DNA from 3 places in the Mesorhizobium sp. MC2-1-1 genome. Region 3 is predicted to be linked to each of the others. Evidence: predicted binding sites of a transcription regulator. Region 3 holds the regulator's gene; each other region holds the start of a gene.
The links. The regulator LexA, encoded in region 3, represses DNA repair genes until DNA is damaged. The targets are predictions, from matches to a motif close to TGTTCNNNNTGTGTTCNG.
Positions count from the first base shown of each region.

Region 1: the regulator LexA is predicted to act here: its motif matches at 4,496-4,513, upstream of ACR64R_RS02855 (sel1 repeat family protein).
Region 2: the regulator LexA is predicted to act here: its motif matches at 4,812-4,829, upstream of ACR64R_RS22605 (YifB family Mg chelatase-like AAA ATPase).

Region 1 covers NZ_CP195205.1:612,929-620,265, reverse strand. Annotated here, with positions in the region: gene ACR64R_RS02870 (hypothetical protein) at 72-449, shown strand; gene ACR64R_RS02865 (ATP-binding protein) at 499-2,463, shown strand; gene ACR64R_RS02860 (ABC transporter substrate-binding protein) at 2,617-3,738, opposite strand; gene ACR64R_RS02855 (sel1 repeat family protein) at 4,106-4,372, opposite strand; gene ACR64R_RS02850 (DUF2147 domain-containing protein) at 4,799-5,140, shown strand; gene ACR64R_RS02845 (hypothetical protein) at 5,331-5,465, shown strand; gene ACR64R_RS02840 (hypothetical protein) at 5,528-5,722, shown strand; gene ACR64R_RS02835 (AMP nucleosidase) at 5,850-7,310, shown strand.
Region 2 covers NZ_CP195205.1:4,549,165-4,556,501, forward strand. Annotated here, with positions in the region: gene ACR64R_RS22595 (hydantoinase/oxoprolinase N-terminal domain-containing protein) at 1-854, shown strand, start outside; gene ACR64R_RS22600 (malate synthase G) at 984-3,158, shown strand; gene ACR64R_RS22605 (YifB family Mg chelatase-like AAA ATPase) at 3,187-4,716, opposite strand; gene gshB (glutathione synthase) at 4,868-5,809, opposite strand; gene ACR64R_RS22615 (GtrA family protein) at 5,892-6,269, opposite strand; gene ACR64R_RS22620 (glycosyltransferase) at 6,277-7,281, opposite strand.
Region 3 covers NZ_CP195205.1:1,769,846-1,777,182, reverse strand. Annotated here, with positions in the region: gene ACR64R_RS08980 (ComEC/Rec2 family competence protein) at 263-2,503, shown strand; gene lexA (transcriptional repressor LexA) at 2,497-3,231, opposite strand; gene kynU (kynureninase) at 3,682-4,929, shown strand; gene ACR64R_RS08965 (alpha/beta hydrolase) at 4,992-5,822, shown strand; gene ACR64R_RS08960 (molybdopterin molybdotransferase MoeA) at 5,832-7,037, opposite strand; gene moaC (cyclic pyranopterin monophosphate synthase MoaC) at 7,037-7,337, opposite strand, start outside.

The DNA of each region.
Region 1 (7,337 bases), 1.2 Mb from region 3:
CAGGCGGCTAGCACGGGCGAAAAATATTTGTTACTCCTCATCCTGCATTTCCAAATGGGGACGGGGTCAAAATGACATTGAAATACTCGCGGCAGGCGATTGCTTCGATACTTGCAGGATTGCTTATATTCGTAGCCCCAAGCGTCGCCTCGGCGGAATCGCTGGCCGGCAAGATCGGCGACAAGCGCTTCTCCCCCACTCTCTCGCTCGATCCGAAGGAAGCCTGCTACAAATCCTACCTTGCCTATATCGCGGCGAGCGGACATTCGGCCTACGCCACGACGTTCTATTCGCGCGTCGTGGATCTGCACATTTTCTGCAGCGTGAAGCTGAACGCCCCCTCGCAGAAAGCCGCAGAAGATATTGCTTTGCGCGCCTGTCAGAGCGGCTTCAAAAGGTGGAAGGTAAAAACCGCGAGCGGCGGCTGCGCGATCGCGGTTTCGAAGTAAATCGGCGCCTGCTGGACTGGCGCCACCCGCGGAAAAACGGGAGGGCACCATGTTCGGCAAGATCCTGATCGCCAATCGCGGCGAGATCGCCTGCCGCGTCATCCGCACCGCGCGCAAGCTCGGCGTGCGCACCGTTGCCGTCTATTCCGACGCCGACGCCAAGGCCCTGCATGTCGAGATGGCCGACGAGGCGGTGCATATCGGTCCCTCGCCCGTCGGCGAGAGCTATCTGCGCGGCGACAGGATCGTGGCGGCGGCGCTGGACACCGGCGCGGAGGCAATCCATCCCGGCTACGGCTTCCTGTCGGAAAACCCCGACTTCGTCGACCAGGTGACGGCGGCCGGACTTGTCTTCATCGGCCCGTCCGCCGCCTCGATCCGCGCCATGGGATTGAAGGACGCCGCCAAGCGGCTGATGGAAACGGCCGGCGTGCCGGTGGTGCCCGGCTATCACGGCGAGGCGCAGGAAATCGTGCTGCTTGCCTCCAAGGCGCGCGAGATCGGCTATCCGGTTCTGATCAAGGCGCGCGCCGGCGGTGGCGGCAAGGGCATGCGGCGCGTCGACCACCCCGATGATTTCTCGGAAGCGCTTTCCGGAGCGCGGCGCGAGGCCAAGGCCGCGTTCGGCGACGACCGCGTGCTGGTGGAAAAATATGTCGACAAGCCGCGCCATATCGAAGTCCAGGTGTTCGGCGACAATTTTGGCAATGTCGTGCATCTTTACGAACGCGACTGCTCGGCCCAGCGCCGCCACCAGAAGGTGATCGAGGAAGCCCCCGCCCCCGGCATGACACCGGCGCTGCGCAAGGCGATGACGGAAGCCGCGGTTAAGGCCGCCAAAGCCATCAGCTATTCGGGCGCAGGAACAATCGAATTCATCGTCGACGCCTCCCAGGGCCTGAAAGCCGACCGCTTCTGGTTCATGGAGATGAACACGAGGCTCCAGGTCGAACATCCCGTCACCGAGATGGTCACCGGCGTCGATCTTGTCGAATGGCAATTGCGCGTGGCTTCCGGCGAGCAACTGCCGAAAACGCAAGGCGAGATCGCGCTTGACGGCCATGCGTTCGAGGCGCGCCTCTATGCCGAGGACGCCACGAAGGGGTTCCTGCCGGCGACGGGCACACTGCATCATCTCAAATTCCCCGACGCAGCCCCGGAGGGTGCAGCGATGCGCATCGAGACCGGCGTGCGCGCCGGCGATGCGATCTCGCCCTTCTACGATCCAATGATCGCCAAGCTGGTTGTGCACGGCAAGGACAGGGCCAGCGCGCTCGGCGCGCTGCGCGAAGCGCTGGCGCGGACGGAAGTGGCGGGCTCGACCGTCAACACCGCGTTCCTCACGGCGCTCGCGGCCGATGCCGATTTCGCGGCGGGCGATGTCGATACCGGCCTGATCGGCAGGCATCGGGAGACGCTGACCGCCATTCCCGCGCCGAGCGACGAGACGATCGCCGCGGCGGCGCTGGCCGCAGCGGGCGCCGGCGCGCCAAGTGCGGCCGCCGATCCATGGTCGGCGCTTTCGGGCTATGCGCATTTCCATGCGCTCGCGCGCCGCATCAGGCTGCACTATCGCGAGGAGACCATACTGGCCAGGGTCTCAGCCCGGCCGGACGGCCGCTTCCAGGTGGCGCTGGAGGCGCCGCATGACGCGGTGAACACGCATGATCTGCGGACCATGCCGCATGCCGCCCGCTGGCCCGGCCACGTCACGGTCTTCGAAGGCGCGGCGGGCTATACGTTCACGGTTCCCGATCCGCTTGCCAAGGCCGACGAGGTGGGGGCCGCATCGGGAAGCCTGCGCGCGCCGATGCCGGGGCTGGTCAAGCTGGTGCGCGCCAAGCCGGGCGATGCCGTGATCAAGGGCCAGCCGCTCTTGATTCTCGAAGCGATGAAGATGGAGCACACGATCGCCGCCCCACATGATGGCGCGATCGCCGAGATCGCGGCCGAAGGGGCGCAGGTGAGCGACGGCACGGTGCTGGTGCGGTTCGCCGAGGACGGCCAGGGCTAAAGCGCGTCGCGTTGAACCGGATTGATGCGACGCGCTTTAGCTCTTTGTTTTTATGCATGTCGTTTTCCCAAAACCGAGGTCACTTTTGGGCGACATGCATTAAACGAAAATGGCCGGGACGAGCCCGGCCATTTCCTCGATTGCGTAACCGATTTACGGCTGGATCGGCGCGTATTTGCCGTCGTGCCACTGGTTGATGTCGTAGCTGGCGTTCTTCAGGTCGCCCTTCTCGTCGAAGATGACGTCGCCGACGACGGTGCTGATCGGCTTGCCGTCCTTGAGCGCTTCCGCAACCTTGGCCGGATCGTCCGTGCCGGCGCGCTTGACGCCTTCGGCGACAGCCTGGATCACGGCATAGGAGAAGAGCGTGAAGCCTTCAGGCGTGAAGCCGCCGGCCTTGATCTTGGCGACCGCGTCCTTCGCCTCGGGCTTGGCCTGAGGATCGGACGGGAACACGAACAGGGTGCCTTCACCAGCCGGGCCGGCGACCTGCCAGAATTCCGGAGAGGCGATCGAGTCCGGCATGATCAGCTGGAACTTGACGTTCTGTTCTGCCGCCTGACGCAGGATCAGGCCGGCCTCGGGGTGATAGCCGCCAAAATACACGACGTCGGCCTTGAGTTCCTTCAGCTTGGTGACGAGGGCCGAGTAGTCCTTCTCGCCGGCATTGATGCCTTCATAGTCGACCTCCTTGAGGCCGCCGGCATTCATGGTCGCCTTGACGGCGTCGGCAACGCCTTGGCCGTAAGCGCTCTTGTCGTGCAGGATGACGATGTTCTTGCCGGCATACTTCTTGGCGATCCACGGACCGATGAAGGCGCCCTGCGCGTCGTCACGCGTGTAGAGGCGCATGATCGTCGGCCAGCCGGCCTTGGCGGCGGCGTCGGTCAGCACCGGATTCGACGAGGCCGGGCTCATCATCAGCGTGCCGGCTTCGGCATAGACGGCCGACGCGGGAATGCTCGAGCCCGAGCAGGCATGGCCGTCGACGAACTTGACGCCATTGGCAACGATGCGGTTGGCCACGGAGACCGCCTGCTTCGGGTCGCACTGGTCGTCCTCGATGTCGAGCTTGATCTTAGAGCCGTTGATTCCGCCGGCCGCGTTGATGGCATCGGCGGCGGCCTGCGCGCCCTGTTTGAATTGGTCACCGATGGTGGCGAGTTGACCGGTCATCGGACCGACCACCGAAATGGTGATGTCGTCGGCGAAGGCAACCGTGGCGCTCATCGTCAGGCCAAATGCGGCCGCGCTCAAAATACCTAATTTTTTCATGACTATAAGTACTCCTCCACTTGCGCGCGGCGACCTGGCCGCGCTTGTTCCAGAGAGCCGGGACAATTTCACCCTTCGCTGGAACTGTCGAGAGGACAAGTCGGAGGGTTTTGGTTCATTCAGGCGGGGATTTCTTGGGCCACACGGCCGATTACCAAACGTAAAGCAAGAAGCCGCGCCGACCTTGTTTCGGTCGGTCGCGGCTTTTGCAGTCGAGCTCTCCAGAGGCCCCCGCGCCCGAAACCCGCTCGCTTCCCTGTATCTGGCGCGCGGCTCTGGCTTGTTGGCCTGCCGCGTTCTTGGTCTTGTCCAACGGCCGTCTTGTCGCGGCCTTGTCCCCTGAACCCTTCGGACCGATCCCTCAGGATCAGTGCATCGTCATCCATTCGCGCGCTTCGCGCAGCGCCTTGGCGATGTCGACCTTCGACATCGTGGCCGAGAGTTCCGAGCGCAGCTCCGCGGCGCGGACCGACCCTTTGATCGCGGCGATGTTGAACCATTTGTGGGCGGCAACGACGTCGGTCTCGCAATCGCGGCCCGTCGCATACATCATGCCCAGTTCGAAAAGAATGTCGGCCTGGGCGGTTGCCCCCATGGCGCCGAAGCCGTCTTCAAGCATTTCAAAACGTGCCATTTCAAATCCCCTGTCTGGCTCCCGAGAGCTGCCTCCTTTTCCCTTGGGCGGGCCGCTCTTTCGATGCTTCCGAGGATGACGGCTGGCCTTGAATCCGTCGTTAAATGGCTTGCTTAATTTGAGGAAAACAAAGCTAAAACAAGAGGTAAACGCGAAAAACCGTTAAGCATGGGAATCCAGCATTTGCGCGGTTTTGCGTAAAATTCGATGAGAATTGCCTGGAGCGGAATCAAGACTTCGCTAACCACGGAAACCGAAGCGCTTTTCGTGTTTCGTTTATTCCGGGCAATCGCGAGCGCTAAAATCCTTGCAACCTTCCGTGGCGGCACCGCTTTTTTTTCGGTGGGAGCTGGATTAGCTTTACCTTTGCGTAAAGGGCGAGTGGCGGACCGGAGCCCGCAGCAACCCGACTGGGAGGAGGACAAGATGTTTCGAGTGACGAGTCTGGCCCTGGCGGCCACCATGATCATGGCGGGCGCCGCGTGGGCCGACCCGATCGAGGGCGATTGGAAGACGCAGGCCGGCTCGACGGCGGCGATCGCCGGCAGCGGTTCGTTCTCGATCACGCTGAAGTCCGGCAAGTATGCAGGCAAGACCATCGGCTCCTTCAAGGCGGCCGGCGACAACAAATACACTGGCACCATAACCGACCCGGAAACCGACAAGACCTATTCCGGCAAAGCGACGATTTCCGGCACCTCGCTCAAGATGAGCGGCTGCGTGTTCGGCGGCCTGATCTGCAAGAGCCAGACCTGGCATAAGCTCTGATCTCCCAGACGATCAAATGAAAAACGGGGCCCGCGCGGCCCCGTCTTCGTTTGGAGCCTCAGCGCTCCGCAGCCCGGCCCTTGTCGCCTGTTCAAGACCTCGTCAATCATTTTGAACCGCGGATGAATACCGGTCTCAGGACCGGTTCAGAGGCATTCCGGCATTTTCTCCCGCATTGAAGGAGAAAGAAATGCTTGCCCGCCGCTTCACCATCGTCTGCCTGCTGATGAGCCTGTTCGGCATGCTCTTCGCCATCCTGGTGGCGGAGGCCGGCCATCCCACCCGCTCGTGGGAGCGGCCGGTGGCCACGTTTCCGGCTTCGTGAACCAATTCAGGCGCCGAAACGACAAACTTGAGAATCGAACAGACTTACAACGGGGCACCACAATGAGCCGCATCGCCGATAACGCAACGAAGATCGTTAGACTGCTGCCGCGGGCGATGCTCATCCTGACGCTCCTCGCCGTCCCGGTGCTGGCCATGCCGATGATGCGCGCCGATACGGGCCACAGGATCGAGGCGCCGCCGCAAAGGAACACCAGCGTCGGCTTCGTGCTGCTGATCAGCCTGCAGCGCGGATAACACGGCGCCGGAAAAACGACGGCGCGCGCTCGCTTCGAGCCTGCCTCCCCCTCCCAAGCGCTCTCCTGAGTCTCTATATTGAGCCATGGAAAAGCGAATCTATCCCCAAGCCATCGAATCGGTCGTCATGCCGGAGCCCTTCGGCGCGCAGAGCTTCCATGACGCCAAGAAGGCCGTAGCGGCGCTGCAGGCGCTCTACGACCGCAACACCAAATTCCTGCGCGATTCCTTCGCGGCACTTGCCGCCGGCGCCGACGAGAGCAAGCGCTACCGAGCGTTTTATCCGCAGATCGGCGTCACCACGACCTCGTTCAGCCAGGTCGACTCGCGCCAGGCCTATGGCCATATGCCGACGCCCGGACATTTCGCCACCACCGTCACCCAGCCGCAACTGTTCGAGAGCTATCTGATCGAGCAGCTTCGCCTCATCATGCGCAACCACGGCGTGACGGTGACGGTATCGGAATCGACGACCCCGATCCCGCTGCATTTCGCCTTCCTTGAAGGCACCTATGTCGACGGATCGGCCGCGGAGCGTATCAGGCGGCCGATCCGCGACCTGTTCGATGTGCCGGACCTCGACGGCACCGACGACCAGATCGCGAACGGCACTTTCGAGGTGGCGCTGGGCGAGCCAAGGCCGCTGGCACCGTTTACCGCGCAGCGCATCGACTATTCGCTGCACCGTATGACGCATTACACGGCGACCAGCCCGCAGCATTTCCAGAATTTCGTGCTGTTCACCAACTATCAGTTCTACATCGACGAGTTCGTGGCGCGGGCCCGCGACCTGATGGACAAGGGCGGTGGCGGCTACAGCGAATTCGTCGAGCCCGGCAATGTCGTCACCAAAGCCGGGGCAAACGCGCCGAGCGAAGGCACGCCGCCGCAGCGCTTGCCGCAAATGCCGGCCTATCACCTGAAGAAGCCCGGCCATGGCGGCATCACCATGGTCAATATCGGCGTCGGCCCTTCCAACGCCAAGACCATTACCGACCATATCGCTGTGCTCCGGCCGCATGCCTGGGTGATGCTCGGCCATTGCGCGGGCCTGCGTAACACCCAGGCGCTTGGCGACTATGTTCTGGCGCATGCCTATGTGCGCGAAGACCATGTGCTGGACGACGATCTGCCGGTCTGGGTCCCGATCCCGCCGCTGGCCGAAATTCAGGTGGCGCTGCAGGAGGCGGTCGCCGAAGTCACCGGCCTTTCCGGCTACGACCTCAAGCGCATCATGCGCACCGGCACCGTCGCCACGATCGACAACCGCAACTGGGAACTGCGAGACCAGCGCGGACCGGTGCAGCGCCTGTCGCAGTCGCGCGCCATCGCGCTCGATATGGAATCGGCCACCATCGCCGCCAATGGCTTCCGTTTCCGCGTACCCTACGGAACGCTGCTGTGCGTCTCCGACAAGCCGCTGCATGGCGAACTGAAGCTGCCGGGCATGGCGACCGAGTTCTACAAGCGGCAAGTCGCGCAGCATCTCACCATTGGCATCAGGGCGATGGAGAAGCTGGCCGAGATGCCGATGGAGCGGCTGCATTCGCGCAAGCTCAGGAGCTTTTCCGAGACTGCGTTCCAGTAGGCGCGTGCCGGCCAGCCATTGACGAGG
Region 2 (7,337 bases), 2.8 Mb from region 3:
GCCTCACCGCGCCGGAAGCCAAGCTCTACGAGGCGATCGGCGCCGTGCCGCTGGCGCTCGACAGGCTGCTGACCTCCAACGCCCAGAACGCCACGCTGAACCGGCTGGTCGCGCGCGGGCTCGTCCACATCTCGGGCTTCACCCCGTCCGATGCCGCCCATGTCGTGGGAAAGCAGGCGAACTGGGACGCCGCCGCCGCCCGCCTCGGCGCCGAGCTTTTCGCCCGGCGTCGCGACGGCCGCGGCCAGGTGATCGCCGCGACGCCGGAAGCGCTGGCCGAGCGGGTGCTGGTCACGCTGACCCGCTGGTCGGCCGAATACATCCTCGAAACCGCCTTCGCCGAGGACGGGCTGGACGGCGCCGCGACCGTCGCGCACGCGCTGGTGCAGCGCGCGGTCGATGGCCATCCCGGCATCGCGCGTTTCACCGTCGCGCTCGACCGTCCGGTCATCGGCCTCGGCGCGTCGGCGCCGCTGCATTATGCCGGTCTGCCGCCGCTGATCGGCAATGGCTGCATCGTGCCGGAAGACACCGATGTCGCCAATGCGCTCGGCGCCGTGGTCGGCCAAGTGCGCGTTTCGGCCGAAGCCCGCGTCAGCCAGCCCAAGGAGGGCCTGTTCCGCCTCGCCTCGGGCCAGACGGTGCGCGACTTCACCGAGGAGGAAAAGGCGGTCGCGGCGGCTGAAGCCGATGTGCGCGCGATCGCGGCCGAGCGCGCCAGGGACGCCGGCACCGACAACGCCGAGATCGACGTCTCCACCGAGTTCAAGGTCTCGACCATCGAGGGTCAGCGCATGTTCATAGAGGCGCATGTGGTGGCGGTGGCATCTGGACGGCCGCGGATTGCGGTATAAGCGCGGCTTTCCCTTCCCCCACAAGGGGAGAAGGGAAAGCCGCGCGGAGCCTTCACCCTAAGCCGAATTGACCCTTGCCCCTCAACATGCCAAAGGGCCGGCAAAGCCTACCTATCTGGAGACGTGCTGATGACCGACCGCATCGAGATCGCCGGGTTGCGGATTGCCCGGGAGCTCCATGACTTCGTGGCGGAAGAGGCCGCGCCCGGTACCGGCATCGACCCGGAGAAATTCTGGGAGGGCTTTTCGGCGATCGTCCACGACCTCGCGCCGAAGAACCGCGCGCTGCTCGCCAAGCGCGACGCCATGCAGGAGAAGCTCGACGACTGGTACCGCGAAAACGGCGCGCCGCGCGACATGGAGGCTTACAAGGGCTTCCTGAAGGAGATCGGCTATCTGATGCCGGAAGGTCCGGCCTTCAGCGTTTCGACACAGCATGTCGATCCCGAGATCGCCGTCGTCGCCGGGCCACAGCTTGTCGTGCCGGTGATGAACGCGCGCTATGCGCTCAACGCCGCCAATGCCCGCTGGGGCTCGCTCTATGACGCGCTCTACGGCACCGACGCCATTCCCGAGACGGGAGGCGCCGAGAAGGGCAAGGGGTTCAATCCGGTTCGCGGCGCCAGGGTGATTGCCTGGGCGAAGGATTTCCTCGACCAGTCCGTGCCGCTGACATCAGGCAAATGGGCCGGCGTCAACGGCCTCTCGGTCGAGAACGGCGCGCTGAAGGCCGGCGAGGGCGCCGGCGCCACCACGCTTGCCGACCCGAAACAGTTCGCCGGCTATCGCGGCGATGCCGCCAATCCCGAAGCCGTGCTTCTGGTCAGGAACGGCCTGCATATCGAGATCGTGATCGACCGCGCCAACCAGATCGGCAGGACCGACCCGGCCGGCATTGCCGACGTCATCCTTGAATCGGCTTTGACCACCATCCAGGACTGCGAGGATTCGGTGGCCGCGGTCGATGCCGAGGACAAGGTCGTCGTCTACCGCAACTGGCTGGGTCTCATGAAGGGTGACCTGGCGGAAGAGATCACCAAGGGCGGCAAGACCTTTACCCGCAAGCTCAACCCCGATCGCCGCTACACGGCGCCCAATGGCGGCCAGCTGCTTTTGCCGGGACGCTCGCTGATGCTGGTGCGCAATGTCGGCCACCTGATGACCAATCCGGCGATCACCGACCGCGACGGCCATGAGGTGCCGGAAGGCATCATGGATGCGGCGCTCACCGCGCTGATCGCGCTGCACGATGTCGGCGAGAACGGCCGCCGCGCCAATTCCCGCGCCGGCTCGATGTATGTGGTGAAGCCGAAGATGCACGGGCCGGAGGAAGTCGCCTTCGCCGTGGAGATCTTCGACCGCGTCGAGGCGCTGCTCGGCATGGCGAAAAACACCATCAAGATGGGCATCATGGACGAGGAGCGGCGCACCACCGTCAACCTCAAGGAAGCGATCCGCGCCGCCAGGGAGCGCGTGGTGTTCATCAACACCGGCTTCCTCGACCGCACCGGCGACGAGATCCACACCTCGATGGAAGCCGGCCCGATGATCCGCAAGGGCGACATGAAGCAGGCCGCCTGGATCTCGGCCTACGAGGCGTGGAACGTCGATACCGGGCTCGAATGCGGGCTGGCCGGCCACGCCCAGATCGGCAAGGGCATGTGGGCGATGCCGGACCTGATGGCGGCAATGCTGGTTGAGAAGATCGCGCATCCCAAGGCTGGCGCCAACACCGCCTGGGTGCCGTCGCCGACGGCCGCCACGCTGCATGTCACGCATTATCACAAGGTCGACGTGCATGCCGTGCAGGCGGCGCTGAAGAGCCGGCCGAAGGCCAAGCTCGACGACATCCTGTCGGTCCCGGTCGCGGTGCGGCCGAACTGGAGCGCGGCCGACATCCAGGCCGAGCTCGACAACAACGCGCAAGGCATCCTGGGTTATGTGGTGCGCTGGATCGACCAGGGCGTCGGCTGCTCCAAGGTGCCGGACATCCACGACGTCGGCCTGATGGAGGACCGCGCCACTTTGCGCATCTCCTCGCAGCACATCGCCAACTGGCTGCGCCACGAGGTCTGCACGCCCGATCAGGTGATGGAAACCATGAAGCGGATGGCGGCGGTGGTCGACCGCCAGAACGAAGGCGATCCGCTCTACCGGCCGATGGCGCCGGACTTCGACGCGTCCATCGCCTTCCAGGCCGCCTGCGACCTGGTGTTCAAGGGCCGTGTCCAGCCCAACGGCTATACCGAACCCGTGCTGCATGCGCGCCGGCTGGAACTGAAGGCGAGGGACCGGGCGGGATAGAGGCGGTTCCCGCTCCCCGAGTTGCTGTCTAGGCCGCCTGCGCCATCCGCTCCGCGCTCATCCGATAGGAGATCGCCTCGGCGAGATGGATGCGGCCGACGGTCTCGCTGGCGTCGAGGTCGGCCAGCGTGCGCGCCACTTTCAGCACGCGATGATAGGCCCGCGCCGAGAAGGCAAGCTTCTCGCTGGCATCCTTGAGCAATGTCAGCCCGGCGGCGTCGGGCCTGGCGATCTCCTCGATGATCGAAGGCGGACAATGCGCGTTGGTGGTGGCGGCGGCACCCAACCTTTCCAGCCGCTCGCGCTGGATAGTGCGCGCCCGCGCCACGCGCTGCGCCACCGCCGAACTGGTCTCCGCCTTGTCCGGCCGGATGAGGTCGCTCGCCGAAACCGCCGGCACCTCGATCCGAAGGTCGATGCGGTCGAGCAGCGGGCCGGAGATGCGCGCCTGGTATTCGGTGCGGCAGCGATCGCCGCGCAGGCAGCGAAAGCCCGGCTCGCCCGACATGCCGCAGCGGCACGGATTCATCGCCGCCACCAGCTGGATGCGCGCCGGATAGGTGACGCGGTGGTTGGCGCGCGCGATCATGCAGTCGCCGGTTTCCAGCGGTTGGCGCAGCGCATCCAGCGTCTGCGGCGTGAACTCCGGCAGCTCGTCGAGGAACAGCACGCCATGATGGGCGAGCGACACCTCGCCCGGACGAGCGCGCAGCCCGCCGCCCACCATCGCCGCCATCGAGGCCGAGTGATGCGGGGCGCGGAACGGCCGCCGGTCCGTCAGCTTGCCTTCGCCGAGCTCGCCGGCAACGGAGGCGATCATCGACACTTCCAGCAGTTCCTTGGGCGCCAGTGGCGGCAGGATCGACGGCAGGCGCTGTGCCAGCATCGATTTGCCCGAACCCGGAGGTCCGACCATCAGCAGGTTGTGCCCGCCGGCCGCCGCCACCTCCAGCGCCCGCTTGGCGCTTTCCTGGCCCTTGATGTCGGCGAGGTCCGGCAGGTCTCGCGCCGCGAGCTGGATGCCGGCCTCGGGCCGCGACAGCACCTGCGTGCCGCGGAAATGGTTGGCGACGGCGATCAGGCTGCGCGGCGCGAGAATGTCGAAATCCTTGCCGGCCCAGGCTGCCTCCGGTCCGCAGGCGAAGGGGCAGATCAGGCCCTTGCCTTCGGCATTGGCGCCGATCGCCGCCGGCAGCGCGCCGGCCACCGCCGCGATGGTGCCGTCGAGCGACAGTTCACCGAGCACGACATAGCCATTGAGCATGTCGCCCGGAATGGCACCGAGGGCCGCCATCAGGCCGAGCGCGATCGGCAGGTCGTAATGGCTGCCTTCCTTGGGAAGATCGGCCGGCGCGAGGTTCACCGTCACCTTCTTCGATGGCATCGACAGGCCCGATGCATGCAGCGCCGCCTGTACCCGCTCGCGGCTCTCGGCCACCGCCTTGTCCGGCAGCCCGACGATCTGCATGCCGACCTTGCCCGGTGCTACCATCACCTGGACATCGACCGGCACGGCCTCGATGCCCTGGAAAGCGACGGTGCGAACCCGCGCCACCATCTGTCTCAAGCCCCCCGTATACCGGCCAGCTCGCGGTCTTGCGATCGGGCCGCGAGCGAGATCGGTCCACACAACCATAGATTCCTGGCCGAGGCAAGAACATTACAGGAACAAGCGACGCGGCCGCGAGTTCTCGAAACGTGGTCCCGACCTAACGCCGCTTTCCCTCCACGCAGTCCCAGAACAGGCTGGCGATATCGGCGCCGCCGAAACGTTTGACCTCGCGCACGCCGGTCGGCGAGGTGACGTTGATCTCGGTCATGTAGTCGCCGATCACGTCGATGCCGACAAGGATGAAGCCGCGTTCTCTCAGGGAAGGCCCGATGCGCGCGCAGATTTCGCGCTCGCGCTCCGTCAGCTCGGTTTTCTCGGCGCGGCCGCCGACATGCATGTTGGAGCGCGAATCGTGCTCGGCCGGCACGCGGTTGATCGCGCCCACCGGCTCGCCGTCGATCAGGATGATGCGCTTGTCGCCCTTGCGCACGTCCTTCAGGTAGCGCTGCACGATATAGGGCTCGCGGAACAGCTGGCCGAACATCTCGAGCAGCGAGGCGAGGTTGCGGTCGGCCTCGTGCAGATGGAAGATGCCTGCGCCGCCATTGCCGTAGAGCGGCTTGACGATGATGTCGCCGAACTCCTTGCGGAAGGCGGCGACTTCCTGGGGGTCCTTGGTGATCAGCGTCTCCGGCATCAGGTCCGGGAATTCGGTGACGAAGATCTTTTCCGGGCTGTTGCGCACCCATGCCGGGTCGTTGACCACAAGCGTCTTCGGATGGAGGCGCTCCAGAATGTGCGTGGTGGTGATGTAGTTCATGTCGAAGGGCGGGTCCTGCCGCAGCAGGATGACGTCCATCTCCGAGAGGTCGGTGCGCACCTTGTCGCCCAGCGAATAGTGGTTGCCCTTCTCGTCGCGCACCTGCATTTCCTCGATGCGCGCGAACACCTTGCCGTCGCGCATGGACAGCCGGTCGGGCGTGTAGTGGAAGAGCTTGTGGCCGCGTCGCTGCGCTTCCAGCGACAGCGCGAAGCTCGTGTCGCCCGAAATCGACACGGTGGAGACATGGTCCATCTGGACGGCGATGTTGAGCGGCATTTCGGTCTCCGGCGATCCTGGCTGCCGTCGATATACGGAACTCGATGGCGTCTGCCAATCTTGCTTGCTTGGTGCAGGAGCTCTACCGGTCGAAGACCAGGCGCGAATATCCGAGGAAGGACAGGGTCATGGCGACGATCGAGGCGATGGCGAGCGCCGCCAGCGGGGGCAGCCCTGGCAGCGCGAACAGCATGGCGCAATAGACCAGGTAATTGACGATGCTGGTGGCGATGCCGACGCCGCCATAGCGCGCGCCTTCCCGCGCGATGCCCCGGCTCGATGGCGTGAAAGTCAGATGGCGGTTGATCTGCCAGGTGACGCCTAGGGCGAAGCCGATCGACAGAACGCGCGCTAAGAGCGGGCCGAGCGGCGTGGTGGAAAGCAGCAGCCAGAGCGCCGCCGCGTCGGCGAGAAAGCCGATGCCGCCGGCAAGGGCGAAGCGGAAAAGGCGGCCCACCATGCCGCCCCTATGCCGCCCGTGGGGCCTTGCCCGGCTCGCTCTTCGGCAAGGCCTGCCCGGATGCCGGGCGCTCGGCGCGGCCGGAGGAAATCGACAGGTAGAAGATCCGCTTCTGCTCGGCCCGCCCGCGCGACACCGAATCGAGGATGAGCCCGCTCATCATGGCGAGCATCGACAGAAGCAGCATGCCGATCGACAGCACCCAGGTCGGCATGCGCGGCACCAGCCCCGTCTCGGCGAATTCGACCAGCACCGGGATCATCAGGCCGATGCTTGCCGCCAGGAAGAACAGAGCGAAGGTGCCGAAGAAGCGCAGCGGTTGCGTCTCCTTCACCAGCATGGCGAACATCCATAGAATCCTGGCGCCGTCACGGAAGGTCGACAGTTTCGACGACGAGCCCTCCGGCCGGCGGCCGTAATCGAGCGCCATCTCGCTCACCGGCAGTTTGAGCTGCGAAGCATGCACCGACATCTCCGTCTCGATCTCGAAGCCGCCGGACACGGCCGGGAAGCTCTTGACGAAGCGGCGGGAAAAGACCCGGTAACCGGAGAAGATATCGGTGAAATCGGAGCCGAACAGACCCTTGTAGAGCCGGTTGAAGATGCGGTTGCCGAGGGCGTGGCCGTTGCGGCCGGCATCGTCGGTGACGCCGCGCCTGGTGCCCACCACCATGTCGGAGCGCTCGGTCCGCAATACGTTGATCAGTTGGGGGGCATCTTCCGGCGCGTAAGTGCCGTCGCCGTCGGCCATCACATAGATGTCCGCATCGATGTCGGCGAACATGCGCCGCACCACATTGCCCTTGCCCTGGCGCGGCTCGCGCACGACGATTGCGCCGGCCGCGCGGGCTTTCAGCGCCGTGAGATCCTTGGAATTGTTGTCGTAGACATAGATCTCGGCCGAAGGCAGCGCCTCTCGGAAGCGCCGCACGACCTCACCGATCGTGAGCTCCTCGTTGTAACAAGGCAGGAGCACGGCGATGACCGGCTCGTGGCGGACTGCATGCGGCATGTCGATCTCCGGCGCCCGACACCCAGCCTCCGGCCGTCCCATGCCGGCCCCATCGA
Region 3 (7,337 bases):
GGCGTCTGGGGCGCAAGGGGCAGACCCGATGGCTGGACGTGGCCGGGGCGCGGAAGAGGGCGGGGAAACGACAGCAGGCGTCAGCGAGCGCCTGATGTTCGCTCGCGCCATATCGGCCGAAGCGGCGCCGTTGCCGGTTCCGGAACCCCATCCGCCGGCGGAGCTTCCGTCGTCCGGCGACGGTGCGTGGCGGCCAGTTTCGCCTTCGGCCGAGGCACTCGGAGGACTCCGCAGACAACTTGGCCGGGCGTCGTTCTCCGCGATGCGCCAAAGCATCGTCGACGCCGCCGCGACCGAGCTCGATCGTGGCGTTGCCTTCCTGCTGGTGCCGGTCTTCCTTGCCGCCGGCGTGATCTATTACTTTTCGCTGAGCACTGAGCCGGACCTCTACAGGCCGATGGCGGCGGTGGCTCTGATGGCCGTATGCGCGACGGTCTCGCGCTCCTGGCAGAGAACGCACCTGACCTTCATGGCAGCGCTTTTCTGCGCCCTGGGCTTTCTGGCCGCCAAGGTGGAAACCTGGCGAATGGCAACCCCGATGCTGGGGTCAGAAATCCAGACGCGGCTGACCGGCCGCCTCATCGTCGCCGAGACATTGGCCAACGGCCGTGTCCGGCTGACCATCGATCTGATTTCCACGGAGCATCCGAAGCTGCGCTACGCACCGGATCGCGTCAGGCTCTCGGCGCGCAGGATTCCGCCCGACATGACGGCAGGGTCGATACTGACCGGCTATGTGAAGCTGCTGCCGCCAACAGGCCCGGTTCGGCCCGAAAGCTATGACTATTCCTTCGACAGCTATTTTAGCGGCATTGGCGCAAGCGGCTTTTTCCTGGGCGATCCAAAGCTGATTGCGCCGACGCCGGCCGCATCGACGGAGGCACCCTTCGGCGCGCGCGTTGCATCGGCCATAGAAAACGCGCGCGAAGGCATAGCCGATCACATAAGGAGCGCCATCGGCGGGTCCGAAGGCGAGATCGCGGCGGCGCTGATAGTCGGCGTGCGCGCCGGGATTCCGGAGGCGATCAACGAGTCGATGCGGCGGACCGGCATCTATCACATCATCTCGATCTCCGGTCTCCACATGGCGCTGGTCGCCGGCACGATCATGGTGCTGTTGCGAGGTGCCTTCGCGCTGTTTCCCGATTTCTCGTCGCGCCGGCCGGTGAAGAAATATGCCGCTGCAATCGCGCTGCTCTCGATCGCCTGCTACCTCGTGATCTCCGGTATCGTGGTGGCGGCCGAGCGAAGCTTCATCATGCTGGCGGTCATGCTTGTCGCCGTGCTCTTCGACCGCGCGGCGCTGACGATGCGAAACCTGGCGATCTCGGCCATCGCCGTCATCCTCGTCTCGCCGCATGAAGTGGTCGGCCCGAGCTTCCAGATGTCTTTCGCCGCCACTGCTGCGCTCGTCGGCGCCTATGCCGGCTTTGCCGACTACCGCGCCGGCAAAACGACCACGCCGCCGGCAAGGCGCTCGTTTGTCGGCTTCGTCTCTCGAAAACTGGCGGTTGGAGTGGGTGGAGCCGCGATTACCTCGCTTGTCGCGGGCAGCGCGACATTGCTGTTCGCAATCTGGCACTTCCAGCGTGTGTCGCCGCTCAGCTTGCTGGCCAATCTGGCGGTCATGCCGATCGTCTCTCTGATCGTCATGCCGTTCGCCGTGCTTAGCGCACTGGCCATGCCCTTCGGCTTTGACGGTCCTTTTCTCTATGTGATGGGCAAGGGGCTCACCGCGATGATAGCCATCTCGGCATGGATTTCCGAGCGCTCGCCGGTCGATGCCGTCGGGCTTATCTCGATCCAGTCCGTGCTGCTAGCAACCATCGCGCTCGTCATCGCAACCATGGCCACCACCTGGCTGAGGCTAGCCGCCGTTCCGTTCGCGCTCGCCGCGCTGCTGGCCATCCCGCATGTCCGAACGCCTGATGTGCTCATTTCAGAGGATGCCCATCTGGTGGCAATGCCGATCGGCGGCGGAGAGCTTGCCATCAACCGCGAACGCTCCAATGAGTTCACCACCGACAATTGGAAACGGGCGCTGAAAGCCGAGCAAATCGTGCCGCCGGAGACATTCGCCAACGGGGCGCTCGACATCGCCGACCCCGTCGACCTGCCGGCGGGCTCGCCCTTCTACTGTATCGGCGATCTCTGCATCGGCCGGTATCCTTCCGGCGCGATCGTGGCGCTCGCCGAGACCCGAGACAACGCCCGGTCGGCCTGCGGGTTCGCGGACCTCATCGTCATCAACGACGCCACGGCCTACAACCCATGCCGCGATCCGCGCGTGCTCGTCGTCACCAAACGGCAACTGGCGCGCGGCGGCAGCGCCGCCATCTTCTTCGATCCGCAATCGGCAACCGCGCGGCCGGCCATCAGCTACGCGGTCCAAGAACCGTATCGGCCATGGCACGAGCAGCGGAAATACGCGCGCGAGGCGAGGGGGCTGCCTCCGTACAAGCGACAGGAAAAAGCGAACATCAAACCGGCGCCCACTCAGTAACGCCGGATCAGCCCGACCAGCTTGCCCTGAACCTTTACCCGATCCGGTCCGAATATCCGGGTCTCATAGGCCGGGTTGGCCGCCTCGAGCGCGATCGAGGCGCCCTTGCGGCGGAAGCGCTTGAGCGTCGCTTCCTCGTCGTCGACCAGCGCCACCACGATCTCGCCCGGGCTTGCCGTGTTGGCGTTGCGGATGATAACGGTGTCGCCGTCGAAGATGCCGGCCTCGATCATCGAGTCGCCCTTGACCTCCAGCGCATAATGCTCGCCGCCGGTGATCATGTCCGGGGGCACAGTGATCGAATGCGTCTGGTGCTGGATGGCGTCGATCGGCACACCGGCGGCGATGCGGCCCATAACCGGGATGGAAACGGCCGAAGTGGATTCATCGTCATTGCTGGGCGTCGGCGTGCGCGACGGCGTCGCCGGCTTGACCTGTCGACCGAGATTGCCCTGGCCCCCCTGGATGACGCTAGGCGAAAACTTCTTAGCGGCATTCAAGCCAGGCGCGATCGAGTCGGGAAGCCGCAAGACCTCCAATGCGCGCGCCCGGTTCGGCAGCCGGCGAATGAAACCGCGCTCTTCCAGCGCCGTGATCAGACGGTGGATGCCGGACTTCGAGGCGAGGTCGAGCGCCTCCTTCATCTCGTCGAAGGATGGAGGAATCCCGCTCTCCTTCAGGCGTTCATGGATGAACATCAGGAGTTCATGTTGTTTGCGCGTCAGCATCGGCGGCCCCCACGGGTTCTGAAACCAGAATCAGAAAAACAAACCCAGAACAAACACTATCTGTTCCAGTTGTGTTCCGCAACCGTTTAAAGTTTAGTGAATTTGTTAGGACCGCCGAAACAATGTTGCATCCGAGGGGCCTTGGCCGCTACCTGTAGCGCAGTGGCATTGATTCCGCTCGAATTTGCAGCCTTGCTTAAATGGGAACAGCGGGTGGCGGCATCACGGAAGTGCCGGGTGCGATCGCGCATACATCGATTGCGCATGCCGCACCGTGAACGAAACGAACCCAAAATGCCAACGTCGGCGATTTGCCGGTTCACGGTTCTCGCCCTCCATGGACCAGCTAACACAGGACGAAAGGTTCTTGCCCGGACGCCGACGGTGGTGAGACAACCGCTCTTGGCCAGCCGTGAGCGGCGGGCATTCCGAAATGTAGGCGGTAGCATAATGGGGGGAATTCCTGATCTCGCCGAGATCGAGGCTATGGACGCAGCAGATCCGCTGCGTGCCTTGCGCGATCAATTCGTCCTGCCGGAAGGGGTGATCTATCTCGACGGGAATTCGTTGGGAGCCGCTCCACACGCCGCATTCGAGGAACTGCGCAAAGCAGCTAACGAGGAGTGGGCGCATGACCTCATTCGTGCCTGGAACAAGGATGGATGGTTCGACATGCCGGTCGAACTGGGCGACCAGCTCGGGCGGCTGATCGGCGCGGCGCCTGGCCAGACCGTGGTCTGCGACACCACGTCGATCAACATCTACAAGGTGCTGCATGCGGCGATGGCGATGCGGCCGGGCCGAACCGTGATCGTTGCCGAGGGCGACAGTTTTCCGACCGATCTCTATATGGCCGAAGGCGTGGCCTCGACCGGAAAGAACACCGTCCTGCGCCTGGCCGGCGTGCACGCGCCAACCATCGAGGAACTGATCGACGAAAGCACCGCGGTGGTGCTGGTCAACCACGTCAACTACAAGTCCGGCGAGTTGCGCGACATGGCGGCGCTCACGCGCAAGGCGCATGACGCCGGTGCGCTGATCGTATGGGATCTGTGTCACAGCGCGGGGGCCATGCCGGTTGAACTTGACAGGGCGAACGCCGATTTCGCGGTCGGCTGCACCTATAAATATCTCAACGGGGGGCCAGGTTCACCCGCGTTCATCTATGCGGCCGAGCGGCATCTTGCCGATGTGCAGCAGCCCCTCAGCGGGTGGTGGGGCCACGCGCGGCCGTTCGCCTTCGAGCAAGCCTATGCGCCGGACACCGGCATCCGTCGGTTCCTGTGCGGCACGCAGCCGGTCCTGTCGATGCGCACGCTGAAGGGCGCGCTCGACGTCTGGAACGGCGTCGACCTGGCGATGGTGAGAAGGAAGAGCACCGCGCTGGCCGATCTGTTCATCGAACTCGTCGAGGCAAGATGCGGAGGTTACGATCTTACTCTCGAAAGTACCCGCGACGGCGCCAAACGCGGCAGCCAGATTTCATTCATTCACCCGCATGGCTACCGGATCATGCAGGCCCTGATCGAACGCGGCGTGATCGGCGATTTTCGGGCGCCGTCGACCATGCGCTTCGGCTTCACGCCACTCTATGTCGGCTACAGCGACGTGTGGCGCGCCGTGGAGGTGCTCGCCGACATACTGCGAAGCGGCGCCTGGCGAGAGGCGCGCTTCGCCGTCAAGGCCACCGTCACCTGAGTCTTGGGTCGGCGATGCCATGAGAAGCCAATCAAAGTTGACCTGACCGCGGGAGGGGCCCTGTGCTCGAACACCGTATTGCCGACTGGAACGACGCCTATGCCAACGGCGCGAACATCGCCGGCGGCGATCGTTGGCCGGCGGCGTGGGACCAGCCGGCGCAGGCATTTCGCGAAGAGTTGCTGACCCAGGGCAGGGCGCGGCTCGACATCGCCTATGGCGAAGCGCCGCGCAACCAGCTCGATCTGTTTCTACCGCCAGCGACGCCAAAGGGGCTCGTCGTGTTCATCCACGGCGGCTATTGGATGGGGTCGGGCCGAGAGTCCTGGTCGCATCTGGCCGGAGGCGCGGTCGGCCGAGGCTTTGCCGTCGCAATGCCCTCCTACACGCTATGCCCGAAGATCAGGATCAGCGGCATCGTCGGCGAAGCCTCGGTCGCGATCGAGAGGGCGGCAGCCATGGTCGATGGTCCGCTGATGCTGGCCGGGCACTCGGCCGGCGGACATCTCGTCAGCCGGATGGTGACCGCGACATCGCCGCTCTCGCCCGACGTGGCGCGGCGCATACGCCAGGTCATTTCGATTTCAGGCCTGCACGACCTTCGGCCTCTGATGCTCACCGCGCTGAACGAGACCCTCAATATCGACGAGCACGAAGCGTCGGCCGAAAGCCCTGCATTGCTGCGGCCCCGGAATGGAATCCGCATCACCTGTTGGGCCGGCGGCGGCGAGCGTTCGGAATTCCTGCGCCAGAGCGCGTTGCTTGCCAATATCTGGACCGGGCTTGGTGCCGCCACAGCTTCGGTGGTCGAGCCGGATCGGCATCATTTCAGTGTCGTCGACGGTCTTGTCGATCCCGCTCATCCCCTGACCCGTACGCTCGTCGATGAATGAGGATCGGCTTCAGCGCAGCATCAGAACGTTGCATTCGTCGCCGGCCTGCGCGGCCGGTGCGAAGGGCTCACGCACGATCAGCCCGTTGGCGTCGGCCAGCATGCGCAGCATCGAGGAGTCCTGGATGCCGAAAGGGGTCGCGACCAGCGTGTCGGCGTCCTCGCGCACGACGGCGCGCACATAGTCCTGTCTGAGGTCGTTGGCTTGCATAGCGGCGCCCAGACGGGCCGTTCGCACGTCCTGCCTGTGATCTCGGCCGCCGAGACGAGCGAGGAGCGGCTTCAGGAAGAGCTGAGAGCAGACGATGCTTGCCACCGGGTTGCCGGGCAGACCGACGCAGCGGACATTGCCGAGGCGGCCGAACATCAGCGGCTTGCCGGGACGCATGGCGATCTTCCAGAAGTCGAGCTTCATGCCTTCGCGGGTCAGTACGTCATGGATCAAGTCGTGATCGCCTACCGACGCCCCTCCGAGCGTGACGATGACGTCGGCGCGCGCCGCCACGGCTTTCCTGACCAACGCGGCGATAGCGTCCTGGCGGTCGGCGGCGATGCCGAGATCGAGCGCGCGCGCGCCGACCGACTGGGCAGCAGCGGCGACGCCATAGGCGTTGGAAGAAATGATCTGGTCGGGGCCGAGCGTGCTACCCGGCGGCAGCAACTCGTCGCCGGTGGCGATGATGGCGACCAGCGGCTGCCGCACGACCTTCAAGACAGGGTGGTTGGCCGAAGCTGCCAGCGAAAGTGCCGCGGCATCGAGCACGCGACCCTTTTGGAGCAGCACGTCCCCCTGGCCGAAGTCAAGACCGCGTCGGCGGACATTGCGGCCTTGCCCGGTAGGCTCCGTCACCTCGACCTTGCCGTTGCCGAGATCGCGCGCGTTTTCCTGGATGACGATGGTGTCGGCGCCTTCAGGCAGCGGCGCACCGGTGAAGATGCGCACGGCCTGGCCTGTTCCGACGGTTCCGGAGAAGCCGCGCCCGGCAGGCGCCATGCCTATGACCTCGAGCTCAGCCGGCGCCGAAGCGACATCGGCGGAACGCGCGGCATAGCCATCCATCGCGGAGGCGTTGAAAGGCGGCTGCGTACGCAGCGCCACAACCGGTTCCGCCAGGACCCGCCCTGCTGCTTGCGCGAGTGGAATGCTTTCGGCGGGCAAAGGCGCCGCGTCGTCGAGCAGGCGCTGTAGCGCCTCTGCGACCGGAACCAGCACCATCAGGGACCTACCTTGTAGTCGCCGGATTTGCCGCCGGTCTTCTCGACCAGCCGGATGCCGGAAATCACCATGCCACGGTCCGCCGCCTTGGCCATGTCGTAGATGGTGAGGCAGGCGACCGAGGCGGCGGTGAGCGCCTCCATCTCCACACCGGTCTTGCCGGTAACGCGGGCAAGCGCGGTGACCTTGAGACCAGGCAGCGTGCGGTCCGGCTCGATTTCAACGGCGACCTTGGTCAGAAGCAGCGGATGGCAGAGGGGGATCAGCTCATGCGTTTTCTTCGCCGCCATGATGCCTGCA